DNA from 2 places in the Ruminococcoides intestinihominis genome. Region 2 is predicted to be linked to the other one. Evidence: riboswitches for the same ligand, from Rfam matches in the RefSeq annotation. Region 2 holds a riboswitch; the other holds the start of a gene.
What was found. A riboswitch is a leader RNA that binds a small molecule or an ion and turns the genes downstream of it on or off. The one in region 2 is predicted to bind S-adenosylmethionine.

Region 1: linked by a shared signal. The riboswitch ahead of WMO18_RS07080 (hypothetical protein) and the one ahead of metK (methionine adenosyltransferase) in region 2 are both predicted to bind S-adenosylmethionine.

The regions. Positions count from the first base shown of each region.
Region 1 is NZ_JBBMEY010000024.1:785-19,020, reverse strand. Features, by position in the region: gene WMO18_RS07115 (heavy metal translocating P-type ATPase) at 1-1,104, shown strand, start outside; gene WMO18_RS07110 (hypothetical protein) at 1,236-1,445, opposite strand; gene WMO18_RS07105 (MATE family efflux transporter) at 1,600-2,955, opposite strand; gene WMO18_RS07100 (ABC transporter ATP-binding protein) at 3,098-4,831, opposite strand; gene WMO18_RS07095 (ABC transporter ATP-binding protein) at 4,828-6,603, opposite strand; gene WMO18_RS07090 (TetR/AcrR family transcriptional regulator) at 6,663-7,280, opposite strand; gene sigK (RNA polymerase sporulation sigma factor SigK) at 7,396-8,082, opposite strand; gene WMO18_RS07080 (hypothetical protein) at 8,212-8,505, opposite strand; SAM riboswitch class I at 8,600-8,687, opposite strand; gene WMO18_RS07075 (leucine-rich repeat protein) at 8,791-18,236, opposite strand, start outside.
Region 2 is NZ_JBBMEY010000013.1:39,127-53,116, reverse strand. Features, by position in the region: gene trhA (PAQR family membrane homeostasis protein TrhA) at 491-1,138, shown strand; gene metK (methionine adenosyltransferase) at 1,276-2,457, opposite strand; SAM riboswitch class I at 2,523-2,618, opposite strand; gene WMO18_RS05090 (hypothetical protein) at 2,692-3,744, opposite strand; gene WMO18_RS05085 (ABC transporter ATP-binding protein) at 3,878-5,734, opposite strand; gene WMO18_RS05080 (ABC transporter ATP-binding protein) at 5,740-8,025, opposite strand; gene WMO18_RS05075 (FprA family A-type flavoprotein) at 8,314-9,474, shown strand; gene pflA (pyruvate formate-lyase-activating protein) at 9,940-10,683, opposite strand; gene pflB (formate C-acetyltransferase) at 10,670-12,922, opposite strand; gene WMO18_RS05060 (PHP domain-containing protein) at 13,445-13,990, shown strand, end outside.

The sequences.
Region 1 (18,236 bases), on a different contig from region 2:
TGTGCTATTAAGCTATCAACCCCTATTGCAGTAATTTCTGCTATTAGAGAGGCTGCAGTACACGATATTACTATTAAGGGTTGTAAATACCTTGAAGCATTCTCAAATGCTGATACTATTGTATTTGACAAGACAGGTACACTAACTAATGCTGAACCTACACTTGAAAAGATAGTTTCATTTGGCAAATACAGTGAAGAAGAAATACTAAAAATTGCTGCTTGTCTTGAGGAACATTTCCCTCACAGTGTAGCAAATGCAGTTGTAAATGCTGCTAATGAAAGAGGTATTGCTCATTTAGAGGAACATACTGAAGTTAACTATGTTGTAGCACATGGTATTTCTACTACACTACATGGCAAGAAAGCTATTATCGGTAGTAAGCACTTTGTTGTTGAAGATGAACACATAACTGTTACTGATGAACAAGATGAACTTATCAATGAAAAGTCCGGTGCTTGTTCTGTACTTTACCTAGCTATTGGTGATGAATTAGTCGGTGTTCTTTGTATTAGCGATCCTCCAAGGGCTGATGCTAAGGATGCTATTACTGAACTAAAGTCACTAGGTATTGATAACATTGTTATGCTAACAGGTGACAGTTATAAGGCAGCAAAAATGACTGCTGAACAACTTGGCATTACAGAATACAAGTATCAAGTACTACCTGAGGACAAACATAAGTACATAGAAGATTTGAAAGATAAAGGTCACTGTGTAATTATGGTTGGTGACGGTATTAATGATACCCCGGCTTTGGCTGCTGCTAATGTATCTGTTGCAATGAATGATGCATCAGATATTGCAAGAGAAACTGCTGATATTACTATTAAAGATTCTTCACTAAATCAGCTGGCTAGAGTTAGAATTTTAAGTAAAGAATTGATGGAGAGAATTCATAAAAACTACAGATTTATTTTAGGGTTTAATTCTTCCCTACTTTTACTTGGTTTTATGGGTGTTATTACTCCTTCCATTTCAGCTTTACTTCACAATGCATCAACAATGATGATTTGTGCAAAGTCTATGACTCCTTTATCCGATAAGAAAAATAAAGATAAAGAAGTTAAGAAAATTGAAGAAACATCATCAACAGAAGAATGATGATACATAAAAACAGACATCAACTGTAAAAAGTTGGTGTCTGTTTCTTTTATATAATTATGTATGTATTTAATTCTCTTTATGTGTTTTAAATCCGATAACTTGAAGTGCAAGGCATGCAACTGCAAGTATTAATAAGATAATAAAACTAAAGCAGCACATACGCTTGTACCAACTGCTACTGCAAACTGCATTAATGTATTAAAAGAAATATTACCATATGCCTTTTGCTGAACAGGAAATCGCAAGTTAACGATAGTCATAGTATTACCAAAAGCTATACCACAACCGATACCAAAAATAATATAGAAACCTATTACCATATATGTAATAAGTAACATACCGAAAATTGTAAACAACAGTACCTCTATTGCCAAATTAAACAAAAAACTGTTTGTAGACCTTTGCTCTGATGATTCAATCATTTCAGCTGAAAAACCTGTTTCTTCATAGTATCTTTAATGATTTTTAAGTCATATAATCATCTCTGGAATATCAACTTACCGTATGAGGGACTAGCCATTTACCTTTCCACACATAGATAACCATTAATACTAGACCTACTATCCAAGATACCGGATACAAAACATAGATACCGTCTATTGTACTAAAGAATGGTAATGCCACTTGTAACCATACTATTCTAAATAGGCACATTGAAGTAAGTAGTACAACCATTGGTGGAATACTCTTGCCTGTACCTCTAACTGTACCGGCTAGACATTGCAAACAACTGATTAAAATATAGAATGGACAGAAGTAATCCATTGCCAGTTTACCGTATTCTATTACATTAGGGTCATTTGTGAAAAGTCGCATTAATGGTGTTGAGAAAGTTAGAAGTAAAATACCTGTTATGATAGTATAAACTGCACCCATTGCTAGTGTAATCCACATACCCTTTTTTACTCTGTCAATTTTATTAGCACCATAGTTTTGACCTACAAATGTGGTAATAGCCATACTGAAGCTTAATACCGGTAAAATATTGAAACCATCTATCTTCATATATGCACCAAAACCAGCCATAGCTGATGCACCAAACTGATTTACACTTGACTGTACAAGTACATTGGAAAGTGAAATTGTCATATTTTGAATACCGGTAGGTAAACCTATTTTGATTATTCTGTCGGCAGTAGATTTATTAAGCTTTATATCTTTTAACTTAATTTTATAAGGTTCATTTACTTTTACCAAATAACCTATTGCTAATATACAAGAAACTACTTGGCTAATATCTGTAGCAATAGCAGCACCCTCAACACCCATTCCCAGAATATTGATAAACACAATATCAAGGATGATATTTGTAACTGAGGCATAGCCTAAATAATAAAGTGACCTTTTAGAATTACCTGCTGCATTAAGAATACCTGATGCCATATTATATACAACATTAAATAATAAACCACCTGAATATATCCTTAAATATGTAACTGAGTCACCTAAAACTTCTTTAGGGGTATTCATCCAAATAAGTATTTGCCTACTAAGGAGTACACCACCTAATGTTAAGACTAAACCTAAAATTATTGAAATTGCTACTGCTGTATGAACTGCATCATGGGTTCTCTTTCTATCCTCAGCGCCTAAATACTGAGATACTACAACACCTGCACCTGTTGCTGCACCTTGGCTAAAGGCTATTAACAAATAAATCAGTGATGTACTGGAGCCTACTGCTGCTAAGGCATTACTGCCTACAAAGTTACCTACTATAATTGAATCAACTGTACTGTAAAGTTGTTGAAGTAAATTACCTAAAATAAGTGGTATTGAAAAGAATAATATTTGCTTAACTATATTACCTTGTGTCATTAAATTTGTTTTTCTTTTGGCAATAGCCATTTATATCATCTTCCCTACTTTTTTCGCCATAAATATTATATAACCTAAGTTGCAAAAATTTCAAGTAGTAATATGCAAAAAGGTGAACGTATTTCAAAACACATCCACCTTTAAATATTATTTTGCAATAATTTAATTCAAATTACTTAATAGTCCAACTGTTACTTTGCTTTTGCAAACTAGCCATATGACTATAAATACCATTTTGCTTTTCAAGTTCTGTTGGTGTGCCACTTTCTGCAACTGTACCGTTAGCTAAAACAACAATCTTGTCGGCATCTGCAACTGTTCTCATTCTATGGGCAATAATCAAAACTGTTTTATCTTTAATAAGCTTTGAAAGTGCATTTTGAATTAGAGTTTCATTTTCAACATCAAGTGATGCAGTTGCTTCATCAAGTAGAATAATCGGAGCATCCTTTAGAAACGCTCTGGCAATAGATATTCTCTGTCTTTCACCACCTGAAAGTTCACAACCGTTTTCACCTATTTCTGAGTTATAACCATTAGGTAACTTCTTTGCAAATTCATCACAATTTGCAAGTTTAGCTGCCTTTAGCACTTCTTCATCTGTGGCATCTTTTCTACCGATACGAATATTCTCCATAATTGTATTATTAAATAGTGTAACATCTTGGAAAACTATTGAATAAAGTGATAGTAATGTTTCCGGTTCAATCTTTGAAATATCCATACCACCTACTGTGATTGTACCACTATCAGTATCCCAAAATCTACTTGCAAGTCTTGATACTGTTGTTTTACCACCACCGGAAGGACCTACTAATGCAGTAATTTCACCTTGCTTTGCAGTAAAATTAACATTATTAAGGATTTTTTCTTTTCCGTTATAAGAGAATGAAACATTATTAAAATTAATATCATAACCCTTATTATCCATTTTTTCAGTACCTTGCTGAATTTCATGGTCAAGAATTTCGTTCATTCTGGCAATATTTGTCTTTGATGCAATAATTGCTGCTAAATTCTGTAATGAACCTTGTAGTGGGTCATATAATCTTGATACTACAAGTAAAAACATAAACATTGTGATTACAGATATACTACCATTTATAAGCTGATATGCACCTACTAAGGCAGTTGTAGCAATACCCAGTTTCAAAATCATTTGTGCTGAACCTACAAATACTGCTGTACCGAATTCAGTTTTAATAGCTTGTTTCTCAACATTATCAATTTTCTTATCTAATCCTTTTAGATAAGTTTCTTCTGCATTATTAGACTTAATATCTTGGATAGTTTCGATACATTCTTGAATACCGTCAGCACATTCAATCTTTGCTTTCATAGACTTTTTATTTAGCTTTTGCTGAATTTTTGATGAGAACAAAACAATACAGAAAGCAATAGGCAATACCCACAATGATGCAATAGCAAGTTTCCAATCAACAAAAAACAAACTAATTGCAATTAATGTTGTAGAAATAATTGCACCAAATAGTGGTGGGATAAAGTGGGAAAAAGCAGTTTCAAGATATGTACAGTCAGCCATAATAGTTGATGTTAAATCTGCTAAATCTTTTTTACCGAAAAATGAAAGTGGAATTTTTCTAAGTCTTTCGGCTAAAGTAATTCTTCTTACACCACTTTCTACATAAGTTGCAAGGAATGTACAGTTGTATTGTAAATAAGTTGATAAAGCAATTAAAAGAAGTGCTACTACTGTACCTACTATATAAAATACAATGTGACTTTGACTAATACTACCCTTTAGTAAATCATCAACTAAAAGATAAAGCAAACCTACAGGTAGCATAAATACAATATTCTGTAATGTACAAGCCAAGATACCTTTCAATAAATCTACTGCACCTTTATGTGAAAGTGCATATTTTTTCTGAATTTTCTTAATCATTTTACTACCTCCTTCTTAACTTTCCAATTTACAGAGGTCTGATAGTTCTTCCACATACTACTGAAGAAACCATTAGAATTAATTAATTCTTCACTTGAACCACTTTCTGCAATTTCACCATTGTTAATAACAAAGATTTTGTCAGCATTAATAACTGTTGAAAGTCTGTGGGCAATCATAATAACTGTTTTACCCTTAGAAAGTGTATTAAATGCCTGTTGTACTTTTGTTTCATTATCAGGATCAGCAAAGGCAGTTGCCTCATCAAGAATAACAATAGGACTATCCTTTAATATTGCCCTGGCAATAGCTATTCTCTGACACTCACCACCTGATAGATAAATACCGTTAGTACCTATTAAAGTATCAATACCGTTAGGTAGCTTATCTATAATATCCATACACTGAGCTTTCTGTAGTGCTGACAATACCTGTTCTTTTGTGGCATTTTCTTTGCCTAGTTTTACATTGTCATAAATAGTGCCTTTAATTAATCTACTGTTTTGGAATACGAAAGAAACAGTATTCATCAATTCTTCTTTTGAAATATCCTTTGAATTAATATTGCCGATTAAAACTTTCCCACTGTTAGGGTCAAAAAATCTTGCAATAATATTTGCTAAGGTGGATTTACCACCACCTGATAGTCCTACAAATGCTACTGTTTCACCTGAATTAATTTTTAAGCTAACATTATTTAGAGCCTTTTTCTCACCATCATAACTATAAGAAACATTCTTAAGTTCAACAGATCCATCCTTAGGTGACTGTGGAGTAGTTGATGACGAAAGAGGTTCTAACTCTAATACAGAGTTAATTCTATTCATTGCATCATTTAGAATTTGGTTATTTTCGCTTGCATGCATTGTTTTAGTCAATGTTACTGAAATAATAGGTGTAATGATTATATAGAAAATTAAGTTTAGAATAAATTCTGTTGTGATAGTATCTCTTGTAAAGAACAAAGTTCCACCGATTAAAAATGCAAATACACCGTTAATAAGCATTGTGTAGATTATCATAGGGAAACGCAATTCTTTTGTATAAGAAATTGCCCATTTACTATATCTGTCAATAGCACCCTTAAATCTTTTAAATGAAAATACTGACTGACCAAAGGTCTTAACAATAGGAATACCTCTTACATACTCAACAGCCTCATTTGACATATCATTAAGGGCGTTTTGGTATTCTTCCATTTTCTTCTGCATTCTTTTACCTGTCATAGTTGCCATAATGACAAAGGCTAACACAACCGGTATAATGCTAAGGAGACCTAATCTCCAATCAAAGAAGAATAACATAAATAATAGTGCAATAGGTGTTACAAAAGAATTTGCCATATCAGGTAATTGGTGAGCGAGATATGTTTCCGTTGCACCACTAGACTCATTAATAATACTTCTTAATTTACCACTACCGAAAGACTCAATCTTGCCTAGTGGTAATGTAGTAATATGGTGAGTCATAGTTTTTCTTAAATTTGCTTGTACTCTAAAAGCTGAAAAATGAGAACACATTAATGCACCGATATAAATCAGTATAGCAAGTACAGAAAAAATAACTGCCATCCAACCATAGTATGCAAGGTTCTCTGCATTCTTTAAGTCAGAAATATTATCAAGAATTTCTTTGATAATTTTCCAAATGTAAATGAAAGGAACTAATGCTACTAATGCACTAATACCTGACAGTACCCATGAAAGATATGTAAGGACTTTATATTTCCCTGCATATTTCATTAGGGTTGATAGATTTGATTTCTTTTTCATAAAATTCCTCCTAAAAATTAGTTAGTTATAGCTAACCTACATTTAAAAAATATAGGGTTTTAGAACCCCATAATTTTTTCCCAACCTGCAGTATAGAAATCTCTAAGTTGCTTAACATATACAACAGCCTCTTCTTTAGGCATACTGTGTCTTACAATCTCGAACATTCCACCAAACATACCACTTGCAAGAATATGACAAAGTTTCTTGTCAATTTCCGGTACTTCATAACCTAGTTTTCTTTGAACTTCTATAAATCTATAAGTTGACTCAACTTCTACCTCAACCATATTATGAATAAAGTGTTCATATGGTGTACCTTGTGAACAACAGATAATTAACTTAAAAATATCAAAATTATCATAAATATATTCAACACATCTTGAAATACAATCTCCGGAACAACTGCCCATATTTTCTCTTTTATTTTCGTCAGGAATACTGTCAAATTCTTCTTGTGACTCCATAAACATATGCATTACAGTTTTTGCTTGTTCTTCAACAAGACCACTAAACAAGGCCTCTTTATTAGAGAAATAGCCATAAAATGCACCTGTAGTTACATTAGCTTTCTTTACAATATTTCTTAATGATGAAGATAAGAAACCTTTTTCAAGAAATTCTTCCTTACCTGCATTTAAAATATTTTCAAGTGTTCCATTATCTTTATTTATCATACCGCACCTCATATAACATTGTTATATAACACTGTTATATTATAATCCCACATAATTATTTTGTCAATAGAAAAAGCGAGTAATTAGGATAATTCCTCTTTACTCGCTTATGAAATCAGTTACTGTCATACCTTTCTTTTAATTTTTCCAATGCCTTTTTCTCTATTCTTGAAACATATGACCTTGAAATATCCATAATTGAAGATACTTCTCTTTGAGTTAGTGGTTTACTGCCATTAAGTCCATATCTCAGATTGATAATTTGTAATTCTCTTTTAGTTAAAGTTTCTGTTAGGTACTTATTAATCTTTTGAAGATTTAACTTTTTATCAAGGTTATCTGCAAAATCATCATCAATAGAAAGTAAGTCCATTAATTTTAGGGTGTTACCGTCTTTGTCAATATCAACTGCATCTTCCAGAGAAACATTTTGTGAGGACTTTTTCAGATTTCTAAAGTGCATTAGAATTTCATTTTCAATACACCTTGATGCATAACTGCTGAGTTTTATATTTTTGTCCATATCAAATGTATTTATGGCCTTTATAAGTCCTATTGTACCGATTGAAACCAAATCATCTTGGTCAACATTTACTGCATAATATTTTTTAATAATATGTGCCACTAATCGCAAATTATGTTCTACTAAAATATTTCTAGCCTTAATATCGCCATTCTTGGACTTTAGAAGATATTCTTTTTCTTTTTCTTCTGATAATGGTTTAGGAAATTTTCCATTACCACATATGTGAAGAATAAAAGTAAAAATATACCGACCTAAAAAATTTATAAATTCCAGCACAACACCACCTCCAAATTATTAGTACATTTTATTCAATGAATTTGGCATTTTGCTTGTACTTATAATTTTTATTTAAACAGAAATAGATAACACCTAAATGGTATCAGCCTTTCTTATTACATATTGATTTTACTTTGATCGTTGCAGTACTTCACTGTAATCAATCTTAATAAGTGGTTCATCTCCGATTTTGTCTGCTGACTGATAAGCAATATGGCCTACAGTACCAACATAATTAATTGTGTTGTCCCTATTAACTGCCATAATATCAGAAGGCTTTCTTTCTGTTGGCTTTTTGTCGTCACTGAAAGTAAAGCCCTCACTTTCGGCATCAATCATAAACTGATTTGCTACTTCCTTATCCTTAAGATAAACATAGATTCTTCCTTCATTTTCTGCTAATAAGTTTTTAATTCTTGACATAAAAAATTCTCCCTTTGAGTATTAATTCCACAAAGAGAGGTAAAAAAATAACACCCATCGTTACCGATAGATGTTGACCAGTCTAAATATATACACACCATCGGTTAAGCTTTACCACCTTGCCTTTTGGTAGGTTGGTGTGCGATCATAGGGCTTACTCCCTCACGCACTCTTTATGGTAGTTTCATAATAACACTTTAATTAACATATGTCAATAGCTTTATAATAATTCTTTGAAAAGTAAAACTGACACCACTAGTGTGATGTCAGTTTTCTTTTATTAAGTTAATTCACCTTTACTTTACACTTTAGAGTTTCACCATTTGTTTTAACGATGATTACTGCATTACCTTTTTTCTTAGCTAGGATTTTGCCGTATTTATTTACGGTAACAATCTTAGTATTTGAAGAAGTGAACTTAGCAGTTCCTACTTTACCCATAACTTTCAGTGTATAGGATTTCTTTTTCTTTAGTGTAAGTGAAGTTTTGTTTAGCTTAGGTTTCTTCACTACAAGTGTCATAGTTTTAGATACCTTATTATTTGTAACGGTAATTTTAACTGTACCTAACTTATAAGTAGTGATTACACCCTTACTGTTTACCTTTGCAATTTTAGTATTGCTACTCTTATAAGTAGTTTTACCAACAGGATTTTTAATTGTAGCTTTTACAGTAGTTTTAGCCTTTACATAAACAGATTGTTTAGCTTTCTTTAGAGTAATAGTTGTTTTCTTTAACTTTGGAACAACCTTTTGGGCTACAATCACCTTACCACAAGTTGAACAATGAGAACCCTCAGTTAAACCTGTATGTGTATATGTAGGTTTTACTGCCTTATCCTTAACTACTGTATGTCCTAGCTTTGGAACTGTCTTTTGTGGAGTAATTACTTTGCCACATACTGAACAATGCTTACCTTCAGTTAGGCCATTCTTTTCACAAGTTGGTTTAACTTCTTTATCTATTACAACAGTATGAGGTGTTTTTTCAATAGCTTTCTCAGAAACTACATTATTACAAATAGAACATACATATTCCATTTTACCTGTTTCTTTACAAGTAGCTTCTTTAAGCACTTTCCAAGTACCGTTATGTAAAACTGTAACTGTTGTAGTAACTGTTTTACCATTTGAAGTAATGGTTAATGTTTGTTCACCGGCTTTTGTATTGTCAAAACCTGTTACTGTGTAATCATCAACATATGATGAAGAACCATCTGTATAAACTGCAACCAGCTTTAAACCGTCATTACAGAATGTTTCACCCTCAAAATACTGTTTTACTGAGAAATCAGTTGTGATAACCAGTTTCTCAACTTTATTTTCTACAACATTAATGTTATAAGTTGCTGAGATATTATTTGAAGTTGTAGCAGTAATTACTGCTTTACCACTCTTTATGAATGATACAACACCTAAGTTGTTAACTGTGGCTACTGAATTATTACTTGAAGTCCATTTAACTGACTTATTAGAAGTGTTATTTGGTGTAAAGTTGGCTATCATCTTTATTTTTTCTCCAACATAGAAAGTATTTTTATTTTCTGAATATGGAGAAGTTACATTAATTGAAGTTGCTTTTACTTCGTTTTTACCGATAAATTTAGCAGTAATTTCTGCGAATTCAGTCATTTCAAGAATATAGGTAGGGTCAGAACTTACCTTTTCACCGTTTACATACCAACCTGCAAAAATTGAGTCAGCTGACTTTTCTGCTGTAAGTGTTACATCATCACCAACAAAGTAGTAACCGTCACTACTTGTCTGTGTAACATTACCGTCACCCTCTGTAACAATAGTTAAAGGTAATTTCTTATTAGCCTTAAGAACTGTTGGTTCGGAGGTCATTACTTCTAGATTTTTATTTTCAAGAATTCTGATTGATAGATAATCCGAATTACTTAAACCTGTAACAGTAGCATCAACCTTATTGTTAATTGTTACTGCCTTTGACCAATCAGCATTTGCAGTTAATGAAGAAACCGTTGCTACTTGATATGAATAGTTTTCATTTAGGTTAGTTAGATAATACTTACCATCTGAATATTTAACTGAAACATTTTTGCTAACTGACTTTTTAGCATAAACATTTACTGTTGTAATCTTACCGGACATATTGTTGCCACTAGACTTTAGTCTAACTCTTAGGATAGTTCTTACTGTCTTAGGATATACATTAATATATCCGTCACAAGTATGCCATACACCATCTTCTGTACAATATTCATACTTATCATCAAACTTTTCTACTGTACGAAGATTGTTATAATCAATAGTTACTGTTGGTGCTGATGGCTGAGTGATACTTTCTTTTCTTTCAATATCAAAGATACTGTCTCTTGAAGATAAGATTTTTTCATAAACATAATCAAATACTTCTTCAATATCCTTTGCATTAATACCGAAGTAATCATTTACTTCTTTAACTATCTTTGCATCAAATTCTTCATCAGTATGAATAATATTTGAATTGTCACTATTAATATACTTATAGAATAGTTGTTCACCCAGTAGTCTAATCTGACAAAGTGACTTCATTTCATATAAAGTATATTCAGCTAATGAGTCGTCATTTAAAGAAGAATCATCAGAAACAATATCCTTAAATAGACCTGTTGAAAGGAGATTACTGTTTTTATTCTTATAACTGTTAGAAATTGTGTTGTAACCGGATTCTACTGCCATTGAAATATAGTTTGCAATAGCAAATGAATCTGCTGCCTCATACATATCACCAATGCCAAAGGCTAAATCTACTACTTGGAATGTAGCTGAAAGTGCTTCATACCAAATTGCCAACTTACCAAGTGACTTAGAAATAGCTTCATCAAGTACAATATTTGCAACTGAATTTGCAGTAGCTGAGGCGAAATTCTTAGCAAGTTCTAATCTAAAGTCATATGAGTCATTTAGTAACTGTGACTTTAGCTTTTTAGCCTCATCAGCGATTAGCTTTTTGTAGTTGGTATTAGCTGACTTATACATTAATGAATTAAGCTGAGAGTCTTTCATAAAATCTCTAAAGCGTTCTTCATCAGAATAATAACTGATTAAAGTATTTAGTAGTAATGTGGCTTGTTCGACAGATGCTTGAGCCTTTAACTGAGTATAAAGGTAACGAGAAGTAACTGCATCATTATAAGCATTAATAGGATTTTCTACTAATAATTCAACTGCCATACCACCGTATTCACTTACACCTGTGATACCCTTAAATAATGCTGAGTTTTCACTATAGCCTAGGTTATCACCAACTAGCTTTTTAAATGTAGTAACTGATATACCACCAACTGCTGATAGTCCAAGTTTCCCATAGAATGTATTAATAATTGAATCTTCATCAGTTGAGTTTTCTAAATTACCTGCTAATTCGTTTATTGTATTAGTGCTATCTAATGCATTACTGATAATAGCAGTTACCTTTTCTTTAGTTGTATTATCACCAAAGTCAAAGGAATCACAAGAACTTTTTATAACATAAAGAGCATTCTTAACTGCACTTACATACTGGTCACTTACTAATCCGTTAATGTTTTGTTCTGAATTATCATCGGTAATCATTTTAACCAATAATTCATCAATTAATTTCTTCTTATCATCCTTTGTAAGTGTTTCAAAATCAAGTGTTAAAGCAAGTTTTAGGCTATTATAAACACCCTCACCGAGAGAATTAGCCATATCACTGTTTTTAACATATAGGAAGTTGTTACCGTTTAATAGATAATCAGCTGATGACTTTCTGCTATTATCTTCTTTAGAAGTTAAGTCGTTAACTTTATCTGTAGAATTAGCAAAACTATAATAGTTAAAGTCTATCGGTGTTACTGTTACACCACCACCGATACCGTCAAGAACCTTATATGATGCTGACTTAAACTGTGCAATATCATCATAGTTAATTGCGTTATATGCTACATAATCAAAATAAATTGATTCGTCAGGTGCAAGAGTACTTATATTAGTTGCAATACTACCATCCTTTGAGTACTTATAATCAACATACTTACTTTGATTATCTGCTGATACAGTTCTAACATTCATTAGTCTTGCATCTACTGAAAAATCAGGAGAATAATTTTCATCTGATGGGTCAAGACCAAGTGCTGTTGAAGTAATATTCTTTACAATATTATTAAAGTCAAGAGAAGGACAAATTGCATCAATATTACCAACATTCTTTAGTCCGATATTAAAGTAGAAAGCATTGTTTCTGATTTCTTTACATACTTCAACATTAAACATTATGTTTGTCATACCGTAAACATCAATAGGTTCATCGGTTTTGAAAGAAGTCTTAACTGTTTCTTCAAACTCACTTAGCACACCGGAATAATCTGCTGACAAGTCATAAGAACCTACCTTATCACCACGAACAATCCATGACAGTGTCTTAGTTTCTTGACCTACAAGTTTATCAAACTTAACATTCTTACTGTTACACCATTCACCGGAAACATTATCCATTAGGTGAAGTCCATCAGGTACATTTAGGTTCACTTCATTATTTGTTAGGACAAAGTCTTTAGTTGCGTTATTTACAATATGAAGTTTTACATCAAAGAATTCTTTTAGCGTCTTTGCAGTAGCATCAAACTGTAGAATTGCAATAAACTCTTTATTCTCTTTGTTTGGAATAAAGCTAATGCCACTAATAGTAGAATTTCCGTTACCGTTAGGTTTGTTTTCGTTAGGTTTAGAGCCACCGGAATTAGAAACAGTATATTTTATAATTTTGTTATCATTTCTAATATACTTAATTGGAATTTCTTTTTCACCATATCTAACAGTAACTTCAACAGAATAAACATTTTGGTTAGCTGGGTCATATACATCGATACCTGCATCAACAATTTCGTTAAATGTCATTCTTGTTACTTCAAAAGTACCGGTAACAAGTTCTTCCTTAATCATAGTTAGAGTGATTTCTCTAGTTGCATTTGTAAGGACTGTTACATTCTTTCTAACAGGTAAATATCCTGACTTGTAACAACCTACTAATGTATCACCACCGGCAAGGTTGTATGAAGAGTAACCGTTACTATCGGTATAAATAACCTTTTGGTTATCTTCACCTAAATTAAAGTAAACAGGTGCTTGAGGAATAATCTTGCCCTTTTCATCAACTACTTTAACTTTTACTGTACCGATTGCAGTTCTTTCTTTAACTGTTACTGTGAAAGTTGCAGTTGACTGTTCACCAAATGAGTCTGTTACAGTTAGCTTAACTTCATATGTACCTGCTAATCTATAACTTTTAATAGGTTGAATATCATCAGAATAAGTGCCGTCACCAAAATCCCAATGATATGAAACAATACTGTCGTCATCTGTTGAAGAATAACCGTCAAAATATTCTTCAACTCCCTTTTCCATTACTTCATTACCGTTGATTCTGGCAACAGGTTTTTCGTTATTTTCTTTATCTCCAACAGTTTTGTATTCTACTGTATTTGATAAAGTTGAGGAGTAGTTACCTGACTCATCATAAGTTTCTACTTTGTAAGTATATTTTGAATCAGACTTAGAACAGATAGTATCATAAAATTCATATGAATGGTTAGAAGAAACTTGTCTTGAACCTAAGTATGTTTCTCTACCCTTTTCATCAATTCTGTAAACCTTAAAGCCTGATAGGTCACTGTCTTTATTATCTGACCAATTAAGAGTTACTGTGTTTTTCTTAATTTCTGCTTTTAGGTTATTAATTGATGGTGCTAAATCATCATATGTATAAGTATAAACTTTGCTATATTCTGACTTTAGACCACTTGTATCCGTACAATATACTCTAACATAAACTTTCTTTGAGTTAGTAATACCTGATAAAGGAATATCAGCTGATACTGTTTTATAGTCAGCATTTATGTTCTTCACTGTACTAAATGTTTTGTAATTATCTTCACCCTCAATTTTATATTCAAAAGTAACTGTATCTACTAAGTAATTATCCTTTACTAAAGCACTTACTGTATGGAACTGTTTACTGATTGAAGAATTGCTATCAGGAGAGATACTAATAACTTCAGGAGAAATTATATCCTCAGCAAGTTTTGCACTTACTGTCTGTGAGAATTCACTTACATTGCCTACTGTATCTGTAACGGCAATTTTGTAATAATATACTGTGCCACTCTTTGCAGTAGTATCGTAGTAATTAATTTGCTTTAATCCACTTGCAAGTAGGATAAATCCACTATCCTTTTCAGTTGAACGATATACCGAATAAGTTGACAAGTCTTCTTCAGAACCCTGTAGCCATGTTAAATAGATTGCATTATCTGTACTTGTAGCTACTAAATTTGTAGGTGAAGATGGTGCAGTTTTGTCAATCATATATTCAACAAATGGTGCATTACTTGAAGTATCACTAACATTACCGGCAAAGTCGGTTGCAACTGCTCTTACATAAATACTGCCGTCATTAAACTCATCAACATTTACATTAAATGAATATGTTGCAGTTTTTGATGCTATTGTAAATTCTTTATTTGATAGAGATTTCCAAGTTTTTAAGTCAGTTGAAATTTGAATTTCTATTGACTTAATACCGTAGTTGTCCCCGGCTGTTGCACTAAAGTTAATTACTGAATTTCTTCTACCGGCTGATGGTGATAATGAAGTAACTACAGGTGCAGTTGTATCATCAGTAGTTGTAACTTCTAATGTATCGGAATATCCACCAATATTACCGATTTTATCAACACCTGCTACACGATAAATATGAGTTGTATTTGGTGTTAAGTTTTCAATAACACAACCGTTATCGGTAATGTTATCTTTCACTACCTTAAAGTTACCGTTTTCCAATTTCTCTTCTAGAACATAACTAGCTAAATCTTCAGCCTTTGGTTGTTTCCATTTTAAAGTAACTTTTGTAGAAAGAACTTTACTGATAGTAAAATCTGTTACCTTATCAGGTCCTTGATTATCAATCTTGTACTTAACAATCTTAGGTTCACTTTCGTTACCCTGTAAGTCATATACAACTGACTTAACAGAAATTTCTGTATCAGTTAATTCTTTAGTATTGAAAGCAAATGTAAATGGAGAATTCTTCACTGTATCAATTAAAGTCCAATTTTCTTCATCTGTACTATAGTATAGCTTTGCACTACCTAACATTAGATTGTCTGTTGCTTCAACTGTAATCTTCTGTACATTACCGATATAGCTATAACTTGATGGGGTTATTGAAGTAATTACAGGCGGTTCTTCATCAATACCACGCATTGCAATAGTTTCATTAGAATTTTCACTTACAATGCCAAAGCTGTTTTCTGTAATTACATAGTAAGTATATAGTCTGTTTTTCTTTACATTTGTATCAGTATAAGAAAGAATATCTCTACCCTTAATTGTAGTTAATAGAGAGAAATCTGTATCAACTTCGGATTTTCTATAAATTTTGTAAATCTTACTATCTACTTCACTGGACTTTGACCATGAAATCTTAATATCATTGTAGTCACCTAATGCAACAACATTCTGGATTTTTTCAGGTACACTCTTATCTACACGAATTGTACCTTCCTTTTCTACTGTTACATTGTCAATATCTGTATAAGTAAATAGAACTTTATATTCACCGTTTGGAATATCTTCAACATCTAAATCAAAGTTAAAGTAAATTTTGTCGCTGATAACTGCATTTGACTTACCGACAAATATTCTATTATTATCCTTGTTAAAGTAATATAGTTTACCTAAAACTGCATTACCATCTAAATCAATACCGTTATTTTCATTCTTTGCACTTACAGTAATTGAACCGTCTTGTACAGAAACAGTATTTTGACTATGAGGAGTAGTAATATCAAGAACATCCATTGAATGTGGAGTTACTGATAATTTAGTACCTCTTGTTTTATCTCCTGCATCATTCACACCATAAACTGTATATTCATAAGTTTTGTTAGGTGTTAAATCATAATCAATAAACTGATTATTCTTTGGTGTTGCAATCTGTTCACCATCTCTAGTAATAATATAACTTGTAACAGTATCGTTTTGGTGCTTAGACCATGTAAGTTTTACTGTTTTGCTATATACATTAGAAGCAGTTAGATTTCTAACACCACACTTCATAGTATCTGTTGAGAATACTGCATTATTCTTGTACTTATCAAACTTATCTACAAAATTATCCTTAGTTTCTACCGGAACAAAAATTGTTTCCAGAGAATTCATTGAATAGAATAAATCTTCAAAAGGACAATTTGGAATATTAGTACCTGTAAACATAAACTCCTTAACAGAAGTCATTTCATTAAATGGACTATAGTAATAATAATTGTTTGAACCGATATTTTTGATATTTGTACCCAGTACAACGCTTTCAACATTTTTACAATTTCTAAATGCCTCGTCATAAATATCTGTTATTAAATCAGGAATTCTGATTTCACCCTTAATAGCAGAACAATTTGCAAAAGCATATCTTGAAATTGCAGTTAGTTTTTCTGATAGAGTTAATGATGTAATACTACTACAGTTTTGGAATGCACCTTCACCCATTGAAGTTACACTATCAGGAATAATAAGTTCACCTGTAAGGCTTGTACAATTTTGGAACGCATATGTACCGATAGTTTCCACTGAACCTAAGTCAAGTGAAGTTAAAGCCTTAGCATTTCTAAATGCATAAGAACCGATAGATGTGCCATTCTTGTTACCCTCAATCTTTAGAGTAACAATACTACTGTCACCGTCAAAAGCACTACTACCGATAGAAATTACTGAACTTGGTACTCTCAGGTCACCACTTATACTTGTACAGTTTGCAAAAGCTGATGAACCGATAGTAGTAAGGTTATTATTTAAGTTTACACTTTCAAGAGAAGTACAACCATAAAATGCTCTGCTACCGATATTCTCAAGATTTTTATTTACTTCATATGATGTTAGATTAATACAATTTTCAAAAGCATAAGAAGAAATTGACTTTAGATTTTCATTGAAAATCACTTTTTCAATGGTACTGTTATTTTGGAATGCTGAAATTTCAATAGTTTCAACATTTTCAGGAATTGTTACTACTGTATCATTACCTTGATATAGTAATAACTCACTCTTGTCATTAACAATAAAGTCATCTTTGCAACCTAAAACCTTGTATCTTGCATTGTTAATATATGCTGAATATGTATAACCAAATGACTTGTATGCCTTTAGAGTTACATATACAGTTTGTAGTCTATTCATTGAATAGAAAATATCGTTAAATGATGCTGATGGTAATGTATCACCTTTAAATGTAAATTCCTTTACAGAATTCATGCCGTTGAACGGGTTGTAGTAGTAATAATTACTGCTACCGATAGTTTGAACATTCTTACCTAAAGTAACTGTTTCAACACTTGAACAATTATTAAATGCATGATTATCAATAATAGTTACTGAATCAGGAACTTCGATGCTTTCTAAACTTTTACAACCATCAAAAGTATATGCACTAATTCTAGTTAGAGAATCAGGAATTTCAACATTAGCAATACTTGAACAGTTTTGGAATGCACCTGTTGTAACTGTTATAACACTGGTTGGGATAACTAATGTATCAATAATATTGCTACAATTTCTAAATGCATATTCACCAATTGTTTTTAGAGTATCATTAAACTGTACTTTTGTATTGATACCTTTACAGTTATCAAATGCATACTTACCGATTGAAGTAACATTACCCAGTGAAATTGACTTTATAGAAGTATCATTTTGGAATGAACAGTCAC
Region 2 (13,990 bases):
CTTTACACAAGGGAGCCTTATTTGCTGAAATCTAACACTTTACATTTAGCCCTACAAACCCAAATTTGCAGAGCTAAATTATTATAATCTACAATAACCCACAATCGAAATCAAAAAACTAAATTGTATTATTATTTAGAACCGTTTACCATAGACTATAAAAACACATTACCGGTTTAGTTACATAAATAAAAGCAAGGAGTTTATAATGCTAAATACGCATAGCAATATAGCTAAAAGGGATAAATCGCATAGGGATACATATTGATAAAACGGAGAAGATAATGGATAATAATAGTTAAGAAATAAATGAGCGTTACTTACCAAAATAATATATTAGCTAAATAACATAATAATATAGCTTATAATAAACAATTTAATTACACACTTACACACTCAGAAGAATTAATAATACAATTTAGAAAAAGAAAATATAACAATACAGTAAAACATCTTATCAACAATAACAAAGAATAGAGATGATTAATTAATGGGAAAAATCAAAAGAAAATATACATTAGGGGAAGAAATTTTTTCTTCTGTCAGTCATGGTGTGGGAGCTTGTTTGTCCATAGCCGGTACAGTTGTTTTGCTTGTATTTTCGGTTATATACGGAAATGCATTGGCAGTTGTCAGTTCGGCAATTTACGGTGCATCACTGATAATTCTTTATACAATGAGCACACTGTATCATTCATTTACAAATGAAAGGGTAAAGCACTTCTTTCAAATAATGGACCACAACACAATATTTTTGCTTATTGCAGGTACATACACACCAATAACCCTTTATATTCTTGGTGGTGTTACAGGTTGGATATTGTTTTCTGTTGTGTGGGTTGCATCAATTATTGGCATAACACTAAATTCAATTAATATGGAAAAGGCTAAAATTCCTTCCCTTATTTGTTACATTGCTACAGGCTGGGTTATTATCTTTGCTATAAAGCCGTTAATTGCAAAAGTACCTTTCCTTTCTGCATTATTCCTTGTACTTGGTGGTGTAATTTATACTGTTGGTGTTGTGTTTTATGTAATTAAAAAGGTAAAATACTTCCATCCCATATGGCATATTTTCACTGTACTTGGCAGTGCATTCCACTACTTTTCAATCTTAATAGCAATTATAAAAATGTAATGTAAATCTAAATATAGGCTGTAAAAATTAAGGCTGATACTTTATTGTATCAGCCGTTTTTTGTATGAGAAAAGCCAAGACTATAATAGTAGCCTTGGCTTAGGATTATAAAAACTTAAAAATTATCTGTAATTTAATTATGCTAATGCTTTCTTTAGTTCTTCTACCTTATCGGTATCTTCCCACTTAACATTAAGGTCTGTTCTGCCCATATGACCATAAGCAGCAGTAGGTAGGAACTTAGTATTGCGAAGGTTAAGTTCTTCAATAATAGCAGCAGGACGGCAATCAAATACCTTCTTAACGGCATTTGCAATTTCACTGTTACTATACTTACTTGTACCGAAAGTATCTACCATAATTGAAACAGGCTTTGCAACACCGATTGCATAAGCAAGTTGCACTTCACATCTACTAGCAATACCTGAGGCAACAATGTTCTTAGCAATATATCTTGCATAGTAAGCAGCACTACGGTCAACCTTAGTTGGGTCTTTACCTGAGAATGCACCACCACCATGACGGCCATAACCACCGTATGTGTCAACAATAATCTTTCTACCTGTTAAACCTGAGTCACCGGCAGGACCACCGATAACAAATCTACCTGTTGGGTTTACAAGAATTCTTGTATCATCAGTTAGTAGATTTTCAGGGATAATTGGCTTAATAACATACTTGATTAAATCATTTCTAATCTGTTCAAGTGTAACATCTTCATCATGCTGAGTAGAGATAACAACTGTGTCAATGCTAACAACCTTGCCGTCTTTATAAAGAGCAGTAACCTGAGTTTTGCCATCAGGACGAAGATACTTTAGTGTGCCGTTCTTTCTAACCTCAGTTAACTTCTTAGCCAGTTTGTGAGATAGTGAAATAGTTAGTGGCATTAGTTCTTCTGTTTCGTCACAAGCATAACCAAACATCATACCTTGGTCACCTGCACCAAACTGATTGTACTTGTCCTCTTCACCGTCTTTTAGTTCGTAACTTTCGTTAACGCCCATTGCAATATCAGGTGACTGTGTTGTAATCATATTGTTGATTTTGCAGTTGTGACCGTTAAATAGAAGTTCATCTCTGTCATAGCCGATTTCGTTAATAACATTTCTTGTAACTGCTTCATAATCAACCTTAGCAGTTGTGCTGATTTCACCCATAATGTTTACGATACCGGCAACTGCAGTTGTTTCACAAGCTACATGAGCCATATTGTCTTGTTCAAAAATTGCATCAAGAATTGCGTCACTAATCTGGTCACAAACTTTGTCAGGATGTCCTTCAGTAACTGATTCTGATGTAAATAAATACTTTCCCATATCTATACTCCTTTTCTTATATTTCTTACCACAAAAAAAAGCCACCGTGAAAGACGGTGGCTTAATACTCATCTTTCGGTTATACCGCAGGAATTAGCACCTTGCTTTTCGCAGGTTGCCGGACTTCATAGGGCCTGTCCCTCAGTCGCTCTTGATAAGAAAATATTTAATTTTTCTACCTTCATAGTGTAACACATAGTAAATATAATGTCAACTATCGGAATAAATTGTCAGTTATTCTGCTGAAGAAGTGCTTTCAGAAGTAGGTTCTGTTGTGCTTTCTGCTACACTTTCTGTAGTATTTTCTTCAGTAGAGTTTTCTTCTGTGTTAATTGATGGGTTTGTGTTGTCCTCATCCATTGTTTCAAAGTTACCACCGTAGTTGTTAACAATTTCAACAACCTTGTTGTATGTAGAAGCATTTGCATCATTGTTGATTAGAGAAATTGTAGGGTCTGTTTCCTTTGACAATCTGTTATTTAATTCATCAACACTACTTAGTACTTCACCGTTATATGTTACTGTATCACCTGAAACTGTAATTGCAACAAGTGTTTCGTGAATTGAAGCAGAAGAAGTAGGTTCTGCACTGTCTGACACAGGTAGTAGGCTCTGAATATCCTCCTTAGTTGGAATATGTCCAAAGTAAGCATAAACGCCACCACATAAAGCACCTAGGATAATAATGATAACAACAAATGTTTTTAGTCCTGTATGCTTTTTCTTTTCGGAATGGCTTTTGTCGCTTCTCTTAGAAGATTTTTCAGCTTTTCTATTATCGGATTTACTGTTATCTTTTCTGTTACTGCTATGACTTTCGTGACTATCGTGGCTACTGTGTCCTCTGTCCTTGTCCTTTTTCTTGGACTTTTTCTTTTTGTCCTTAGAACCTTTGGAACTTTTACTGCTTGAACTTCTGCTACCTGAACTGCCGGAACTTCTGTTACTTCTGCTTTCACCACTATCATTAGTATCAGCAGAGTGACTACCCTGTGGTTCTTTAGTTTCAGGTGTAACTTCTTCAGTTTCTATATTTTCAGCATATGTATTTTTTCTAGGGCTATTGCTCTTTAGTTCTCTTGAAGAACTGTTGTCAAATACATATTCATCTTCGTTATTATCAATAGGTTCATCACTAAAGAAGTCAATCTGTTGTTTTGCTTTTCTTTGTTCGGCTAAGATTTTGTCAACTTCATCATCAATGTTAGTCATATCAGTTTTGAAGTCATCAAAAGATGTGTCTTTGTTTTCATCTTCAAAATAGCCGTGTGTACCTTTTTTTGCCATACTATCAACTCCTTTAATCAAATATATCACATTTTTGTGATTACTTCAACTGTTATTGTGTGTTCTTTTTTTGAAAAAATTAGGGAAGTTACATAGAAACTGTAACTTCCCTTTGTGTTAAAGTGATAAATTTTTAAGATACTTTATCAAACTGACTGTTGTATAGGTCTGCATAGTAGCCACCCTTAGCAAGTAGCTCATTATGAGTACCTTGTTCAACAATGTCCCCATCTTTCATAAATAGAATTAAGTCAGCGTTCTTGATTGTTGAAAGTCTGTGAGCAATAACAAAACTTGTTCTGCCTTCCATTAGGTTATCCATAGCCTTCTGAATATAAGCCTCTGTTCTTGTATCAACTGAAGAAGTAGCTTCATCAAGAATAAGAATCTTAGGGTCGGCAAGAATTGTTCTTGCAATAGTTAATAACTGCTTTTGACCTTGGCTAACATTTGATGCTTCTTCATTTAGAACCATATTGTAGCCATCAGGTAGGTGTTTAACAAAGTCATCAACATGAGCAGCCTTTGCAGCCTTTATAACATCTTCATCACCGGCATCCAATTTACCGTAACGAATGTTCTCCATAATTGAGCCTTTAAATAGCCATGTATCCTGAAGAACCATACCGTAAAGCTCTCTTAGTTCTCTTCTGTCAAAGTCATTAATGTTGTGTTCATCAACTAGGATGCTACCACCGTTTAGGTCATAGAATCTCATCAGTAGCTTAACCATTGTTGTTTTACCTGCACCTGTAGGGCCAACAATAGCAATCTTCTGACCTTGCTTAACTTTAGCTGAGAAGTCGTGAATAATAATTTTATCCTCGTTGTAGCCGAATTTAACATGGTCAAATGTTACATTACCTGTGATTTCATCAACAGTAACATTTTCACCGTTAGGCTTCTTGCAATGGTTTTCAGCTTCTTGGGACTCTTCCTTTTCACCGATAAATTCAAAAATTCTTTCAGCTGATGCAGTCATTTGCTGAATCATATTACTTACCTGAGCAAGTTGCTGAATAGGCATTGTAAACTGTCTTACATACTGTATAAATGACTGAATGTCACCGACAGTAATTGTACCCTGAATAGCTAAGTAACCACCAAGTACTGCAATTGCACCGTAAGCTAAGTTACCGATTACCTGCATAATAGGACCTGCTAAACCTGAGAAGAACTGGCTCTTCCATGCTGATTTATAAAGCATATTGTTGGACTTTTCGAATTCTTCAACATTTCTGTCAACTGTGTTAAATGCCTGAACAATGTTAACACCACTGATTGTTTCTTCAACTTGACCGTTAACATGACCTAAGTAATCCTGCTGATTTCTAAAATGTTTCTGAGAAATCTTAAAGATAAGTGAAATAAAGATTAGTGCAATCGGTAGAATAACTAATGCAATAAGTGTCATCATCCAGTTAATGCTAAACATCATATATAGCACACCGATGATTGTTGAAATTGATGTTACTGCCTGAGTTGCAACCTGGTTTAAACTTGTACAAAGAGTATCAACATCATTTGTGATAATAGATAGTGTTTCACCTGTTTGATGTCTGTCAAAGTAGTTCATAGGAAGAAGATTGATTTTGTAAGAAATATCTCTTCTTAATCTATAACCAACCTTCTGAGTTACTGTACTCATTAGGAAGTTCTGAACAAAACCACAAATCGAACTTGTAATATAGATACATAGTAGTCCGATTAAGATACCGGCAATTTTACCGAAATCAATGCCTGAACCACCGGAATACTTACTCATAATTCCGTTGAAAAGTTCTGTTGTTGCATTACCTAAAATCTTAGGTCCTATAACATTGAAAACTGTACTTGCAATGGCGAAAATTACAACAATGAGTATGGCAAATTTGTAGTTGCCGATATATTTAAAAAGGCTTTTGATAGAACCCTTAAAGTCTTTTGCTTTAGCTGTTCCCATCATTTTTCCTTGTGGACCTCTACCACCTCTAGGTCCTCCCATAGGCATAGGCATTACTGTAATTCCTCCTTTGACAACTGACTTTCTGCAATGTCACGATAAACTTGACAGTTTTTCAGTAGTTCTTTGTGTGTACCCTTACCAACGATTTTACCGTTGTCAAGTACAAGTATCTGTTCAGCATTTAGAACTGTGCTGATTCTTTGAGCAACAATAAGGATTGTGCTATTCTTAATATTTTCACTAAGTGCCTTTCTGACTGCAACATCAGTCTTAAAGTCTAGTGCTGAGAAGCTATCATCAAAGATTAGCACTTCAGGTTCATTTGCAATAGCTCTTGCAATAGAAAGTCTTTGTCTTTGACCACCTGAAACATTAGTACCACCTTGGCTAATATGTGTTTCATATTTCTGAGGCTTTTCATTGATGAATTCTGTTGCGTGAGCAATCTCTGCTGCTTTTTCGATTTTTTCCATTGGTAGGTCTTCATTTGCAAAAGCAATGTTTGACTTAATAGTACCGGAGAATAGCATACCTTTCTGTGGTACATAACCGATTTTATCTCTTAAATCAGTTAGCTTAACATCCTTAATATCTTGACCGTCAACTGTAACAGAACCCTTAGTTGTATCGTAAAATCTTGGGATAAGGTTGATAAGTGTACTCTTACCACTACCTGTTGAACCGATAATAGCAGTAGTTTCACCTGGCTTTGCAGTAAAGCTAATGTCCTTTAGTACAGGTTCTTCTGCTCCCGGATAAGCAAATGTTACATCCTTAAATTCTACAACGCCCTTTTGTTTTTCTTCAAACTGCTTAGGGTTTTCAGGGTTATGGATTGTAATTTCTGTATCGTAGATTTCACCAAGTCTTTTTGCTGAAACAAATGCTCTTGGAATCATAATACTTGCCATACAAATCATTAGGAAAGACATAATAATCTGCATTGTGTATTGGATATATGCCATAATGTCACCGACTTGCATATTACCTGCATTAGTTTCATTAGCACCAACCCAAACAATAAGTACTGTTGTACCGTTCATAATAAACATCATAGCAGGCATCATAATTGCCATAACTCTGTTTACAAATAGGTTAGTCTTTGTAAGAGTTTTGTTTGCATCGTCAAATCTTTCATTTTCGTGGTCTTCACGGCTAAATGCTCTGATAACAGGTAGACCTGTAAGAATTTCTCTTGAAACTAGGTTTACCTTATCAACTAGCTTTTGAAGTGCAGTAAACTTAGGCATTGCTACTGTCATTAGTGTTGAAACAAGTACAAGGATAACGCCAACTGCTAAGGCAATAACCCATACCATACCGGAACTCATATTAGTTACCTTTAATAATGCACCGATACCTAAGATTGGAGCATAGATAATCATTCTTAGCATCATTACAACAACCATCTGAATTTGCTGAATATCATTTGTACATCTTGTAATTAATGAAGCATTACTGAATTTGTTTGACTCACTGGCTGAGAAGTTGATAATTTGGTTATATGCATGACTTCTAATATCCTTAGAGAATCTAGCACCGATAATTGATGCAAGTAAGGAAACGGCAATCATACATACAAAGATTACACCGGCATAACCAAGCATTAATGCACCTGCTTTAAATAGGTAATTCATTCTAACCTGGTCAGTATCAACACCGGCAGACTTCATAAGGCTTTCTGTATATGGTGTTACAACCTGTGTGATTGTGTCCTCTCCTAGTTTGTCAAATGCCTTTAACTTGTCGTTCATTACATCAGTAATTTGACTCATAGTGTTTTCGCTGAATAAAGGCAAAATCTCAAACATATCAACTGTTTCACCGGCTTGAGACTTCTTATTGATTTCCATAAACTTCATTTGGTTTTCAGGTGTCATTTCTTTAACACCATTTTCCATAATCTCTTGGAAGTCCTTGTTGTCAATCTTGCCACTTACTGAGTCGGAAGAAAGTTCGCCTTTCTCACTCTTTTCTAACATATAAGTGATAAGCATAGGCTTTGTTAGCTTATCGGCAAGTTTATCGGCATTTTTATCGCCGATATTTTCCTTTAATACAAGAATATCTTTGTTTTTGTACTTCTCACTTTTATACTGAGAATTTACAAAGTCTTTGTCATTTTTGTCCATAAAAAGCTCTATTTTATCCATTTCACTTTTTGGAGCTTTTTCCGGTGTAACAGTTTCAATACCGGACTGCTGAATACCAACATTGACAATATTACTCATATATGTTGGCAATGATAAGTCACAATAAGCCTGAATTACTAGCAAAATTACAACGAAAATAATAGGAATGATTGCAGGCTTAAAGTGCTTTAGTAATTTCTTCAATATATTCACCTCTTATTTAGTTTAGTATATTGATTTTAACATTATTTAAGGATATGTACAATGTATATTTTAAATTCAATGTTCATTATTTTGCACAAGAAATAAACCGTTTAGTTGTACATAATGCTGAAAATAATAATCATTTCTGTTTTATTGATATTTATTTTAAGTTATGGCTATTCTTAACAATTATTTTATTAAAAAATAACATATATAATTCTATACTAGAATAAAAATATGAATAAAATGTGATATTCTATCCTTAATTAAGAAAGAGAGGTATTAATTATGATTAAAGAAATAACAAAAGATATTACTTATGTTGGTTGTGATGATAAAACTCTTGATTTGTTTGAAAGTCAGTATATAATTCCTAACGGTATTGCATATAATGCTTATGTTATTATGGATGAAAATATTGCACTTATTGATACAGTTGATAAAAGAAAAACTGATGAGTGGCTTGAAAATGTTGAGAAAGTTCTTGACGGTAAGACACCTAAATATCTGGTTGTAAACCATATGGAACCTGACCATTCCGGTTCTGTAGAGGCTTGTATCAAGAAGTACCCTGAAATCACTTTGGTAGGTAACAAGAAAACTTTCCTATTTCTAAAGCAGTTTACAGGTCTTGACCTAGAAACAACTTCAAAGGTTGTTGCTGAAGGTGATACTCTTGAACTTGGTACTCATACATTAAGTTTTGTAATGGCACCAATGGTTCATTGGCCTGAAGTTATGGTTACATACGACAGCACAGATAAGGTACTGTTCTCTGCTGATGCATTCGGTAAGTTCGGTGCATTAGATACTGATGAAGATTGGGCTTGTGAGGCTAGAAGATACTACTTTAACATTGTAGGTAAGTATGGAGTACCTGTACAAGGACTACTAAAGAAAACATCAAAGCTTGACATTCAGATTATCTGTCCTACTCATGGTCCTGTACTAACAGAAAACCTAGGCTACTACCTAGACCTATACAACACTTGGTCAACTTATCAGGCTGAAACAGATGGTGTATTTGTTGCTTATTGTTCAATTCATGGCAACACAACTGAGGCAGTAGGTAAGCTGGAAGAAATCCTAAAGTCTAAGACAGACAAGGAAGTTGTTGTAACTGACCTTTCAAGATGTGATATGGCAGAGGCTATTGAAGATGCATTTAGATATAGCAAGTTAATTGTTGCTGCTCCATCATATGATGCAGGTGTGTTCCCTGTAATGGCAGACTTCCTACATCATCTAAAGATTAAGGCTTATCAGAACAGAAAGGTAGCTATTGTAGAAAACGGTTCATGGGCACCTACTGCTGCAAGAACTATGAAGGGTTACCTGGAAGAAATGAAGAATGTTACTATCTGTGATACAGTAGTTACAATTAAGTCCAAGGCAACAGAAGATACATATAAAGAAATGGAAAAACTTGCTGACGAAATCTTGGCATAATTTTCAAACTCAATTATTATTAGCCTCTGCAAAATAGCAGAGGCTATTTTTATAGTAATTTGTGAAATTACTAAATGCAAACAAAATAAAAATAATGGCAACAAGGAGTTGCTTGTACTAATAAACAATTTACATTATAATACAAATAGGTGGTGAATAATATGGAAACAAAGGACATAATCCTTGAACTAAGGACAAAGAAAGGTTTATCACAAGATGAACTGGTGGAGAAAGATATTTCGGTATAGTAGCAAATATAGACTTTATCCTTGTATCAACATATGAAGAAAATGGAATTAACCCAGAACTGGTTCTATATAAGAAAAGATAATTTAGATTTATTAATATCTTAACCAACAAAAAGCCCCATAGCTTGTGCTATGGGGTAATTTTATATATTTCTGAATTTTTATAATTTTCCCTATAAAAAAGCAAGTGACAACATAAGTCATCACTTGCTTATAATTATTTCTTAATTTCTAGGAGTCTTTCGGCTTTTTCAACTTCTTCAGCAGTTGGAATTTTATAGCCGTCAAGTGGGTAAGGAATACCTAACTTTTCCCACTTCATAAGACCTAGTGTATGATAAGGAAGAATCTCAACCTTATCTACAGTTTTAAGTTGTTTAATAAACTGATTTAACTTCTTTAGACCTTCTTCGTCATCAGTAAGGTTAGGAACAAGAACATGTCTTATCCACATATGAACACCCTTATCTGATAGATACTGAGCCATAGCAAGAATATTTTCATTCTTATGACCTGTTAGTTCCTTATGCTTATCACTTTCAATTTCTTTAATGTCAAGCATAACAAGGTCGGTATATTTAATTAGTTCATCAAACTTACTTAGAAACTCAGGGTCATTTTTAAATGGTTGACCACAAGTATCAAGGGTAGTATGAACGCCCTTTTCCTTAGCTAGTCTGAAAACCTCTGTTACAAAATCAATCTGTAACAGTGGTTCACCACCACTGATTGTAATACCACCGTTGTTCTTCCAATAATTCTTATATCTATAAGCCTTATCAAAAAGCTGTTTAGCAGTTAATTCATCACCGGCGTTTTTGTCCCAAGTGTCTGGGTTGTGGCAATATTTACAACGCATATTGCAACCCTGTAAAAATGCCACATATCTAACACCCGGTCCGTCAACCAGACCAAAAGTTTCGTAAGTATTAATTCTACCTGTTATATTACATGCTTGCATGACAAGTACGAGCAATAACATCTAGCTGCTGTTCACGAGTTAGGTCGATGAACTTAACAGCATAACCTGAAACACGGATTGTGAAGTTTGCATATTCTTCTTTTTCTGGGTGTTCCATAGCGTCGATTAGCTTATCCTTACCAAATACATTAACATTTAGGTGATGAGCACCCTGATCGAAGTAACCGTCCATAACCTGAACTAGGTTATTAACTCTTTCATCTTCTGAGTGACCTAGAGCGTCTGGGTTGATTGTCTGAGTATTTGAAATACCATCTAGTGCCCAGTGATATGGTAGCTTAGCAACTGAGTTTAGAGAAGCTAGTAGACCGTTCTGTTCTGCACCGTAACTTGGGTTAGCACCAGGTGATAGTGGTTCGCCGGCCTTACGACCGTTAGGCATAGTACCTGTAGCCTTACCATAAACAACGTTAGATGTGATTGTTAGGATAGATGTTGTAGCTTCAGAATCACGGTATGTGTGACGCTTCTTAATCATATCTAGGAATGTCTTTAGTAGCCATAGAGCGATTTCGTCAGCTCTGTCATCATCGTTACCATACTTAGGGAAGTCGCCTTCTGTTTCGAAGTCAACGATGATACCGTCTTCATCACGGATTGGCTTAACTGTTGCGTACTTAATAGCACTTAGTGAGTCAACAACATGTGAGAAACCTGCAATACCTGTAGCAAATGTACGACGAACATCAGTATCAATAAGAGCCATTTCAGCTGCTTCATAATAATACTTATCGTGCATATACTGGATTAGGTTTAGTGTATTTACATATAGACCAGCTAGCCAGTCCATCATTGTTGTATACTTATCAATAACCTTATCATATTCTAGAGTGTCACCTTCGTATGGCTTGTAAGCAGGACCAACCTGTTCACGAGTCTTAACATCAACACCACCGTTTAGTGCGTATAGAAGACACTTAGCTAGGTTAGCTCTAGCACCGAAGAACTGCATTTCCTTACCTGTCTGAGTAGCAGATACACAGCAGCAGATTGAGTAATCGTCACCCCATACAGGCTTCATAACATCATCATTTTCATACTGAACTGAGCTTGTACGAATTGAAATCTGTGCAGCATAGTCCTTGAATGTTTCTGGAAGTGATGAAGAATATAGAACAGTTAGGTTTGGTTCTGGTGAAGGTCCCATATTTTCTAGTGTGTGTAGGAAACGGAAGTCTGTCTTTGTTACCATTGAACGACCGTCAACACCTGTACCACCAACTTCTAGTGTAGCCCAAACAGGGTCACCTGAGAATAGCTGATTGTATGATGGGATACGAGCGAATTTAACCATACGGAATTTCATTACCATGTGGTCGATTAGTTCCTGAGCTTCTTTTTCTGTTAATGTTCCGTTTTCTAGATCTCTCTGAATGTAGATGTCTAGGAATGTTGAAATTCTACCAACACTCATTGCAGCACCGTTCTGAGTCTTGATAGCAGCTAGATAACCGAAGTATAGCCACTGACAAGCTTCGTGAGCGTTACTTGCTGGTTCTGAAATGTCGTAACCATAAGCCTGAGCCATAGTCTTCATATCATTTAGAGCCTTAATCTGTAGAGAAAGTTCTTCTCTCTGACGGATAACGTCATCTGTCATTGTGCCGTCGCCTGTGTTAGCAAAGTCATGCTTCTTTTCTTCGATTAGGTAATCAATACCGTAAAGAGCAACTCTACGATAGTCGCCAACGATACGGCCACGACCGTATGTATCTGGAAGACCTGTAATAATCTTGTTATGACGAGCCTTCTTCATTTCTGGTGTGTAAGCATCGAATACACCTTGGTTATGTGTACGGCTGTATTCATTGAAGATCTTGTGGAACTTAGGGTTAGGTGTGTAACCGTTAGTTGTACAAGCCTGTTCAGCCATCTTAATACCACCGAAAGGCATAAATGCTCTCTTAAGTGGCTTATCTGTCTGAAGACCAACAATCTTTTCAAGATCCTTAGTTTCTTCACTAATATAACCAGGGCCATAAGCTGTTAGAGTAGAAACAACTTCTGTTTCCATATCTAGGATACCACCCTGAGCTCTTTCTTTCTTCTGTAAATCCTGTAGAACGCCCCATAGCTTATCAGTTGCTTCTGTTGGGCCTTCTAGGAATGATGAATCACCATCGTATGGTTTGTAGTTGTGTTGGATAAAGTCACGAGTGTTGACTTCTTCTTTCCACATACGGCCTTCAAAGCCGTCCCATTGCTTAAAATTAATCATTTTCTATCCACCTCTACTATTACTTTTTGGGTCTTTTTTTCTAACCAAATTCATTATACTACTATTTCTCTAAAATACAAGTAAAAATCATAACTATTTTGAATAATTATTGTAAATACCAAAAAAATCGAAATATTAGTTAATTTTATAGTGCAATTTAAAGAATAATTGACCGTTATTTTCACGTTTTTAGAAATTTATAACAGTATATTCTTACATTTTTGATTTATCAATATATGTATATAGTGTATTACCCTTATCACAATAACTACATATTGTGTGTTTTCATTGTTAAAAAATTAACCTAAATTTTACAAAACACTTTAATTTTTTAACTAAATAAACTGCAAAATTATAATTATACTGTAATTATTTTTCACTATTTATCCTATAATTCTTTATAAAAATTATACTGTTTGTTTTAATAATTATTCCATCAATTTTCGGCTGAAAATTCTTTATTTTAAACATATAATTTACTTAATATTTCAGTTGTGATAAAATACCCTTGAGGTGATAAAAATGAAATGTGATATGCACAATCATTCAATATTTTCCGATGGCACATTTACACCGGAAAAATTAGTTGAAATTGCAAAGGAAAGTAATCTTTCTGCTATTGCACTAACTGACCACAACACTATTTTAGGTTTAGATAGATTTTTAAATACTCCTAACAGTAGCAACATCCATCTTGTAGGTGGTATTGAATTTTCTACTGACTATAAAGGAACTGAATTACATATTTTAGGATTATTTATTCCTAAAGAATTTTACAGTGAGATTGAAGAAAAGGTTAAGAATGAACTTAAGAAAAAGGAACAAAGCAACATTAACCTAGTTAACAACCTTATTAAAAAGGGCTTTAACCTTACATATGAGGATATTAAAAACACAACACCTAACGGTAACATCAATAGAGCAGTTATTGCAAACTATATGATGCATAAAGGTTATGTTAAAAGTGTAAGTGAGGCTTTTGAAAAGTACCTTAACCCAAGTAACGGGCTATATACCCCACCTGAAAAGTTATCAGCCACAGACACAATAGAATACATCAACAGTATC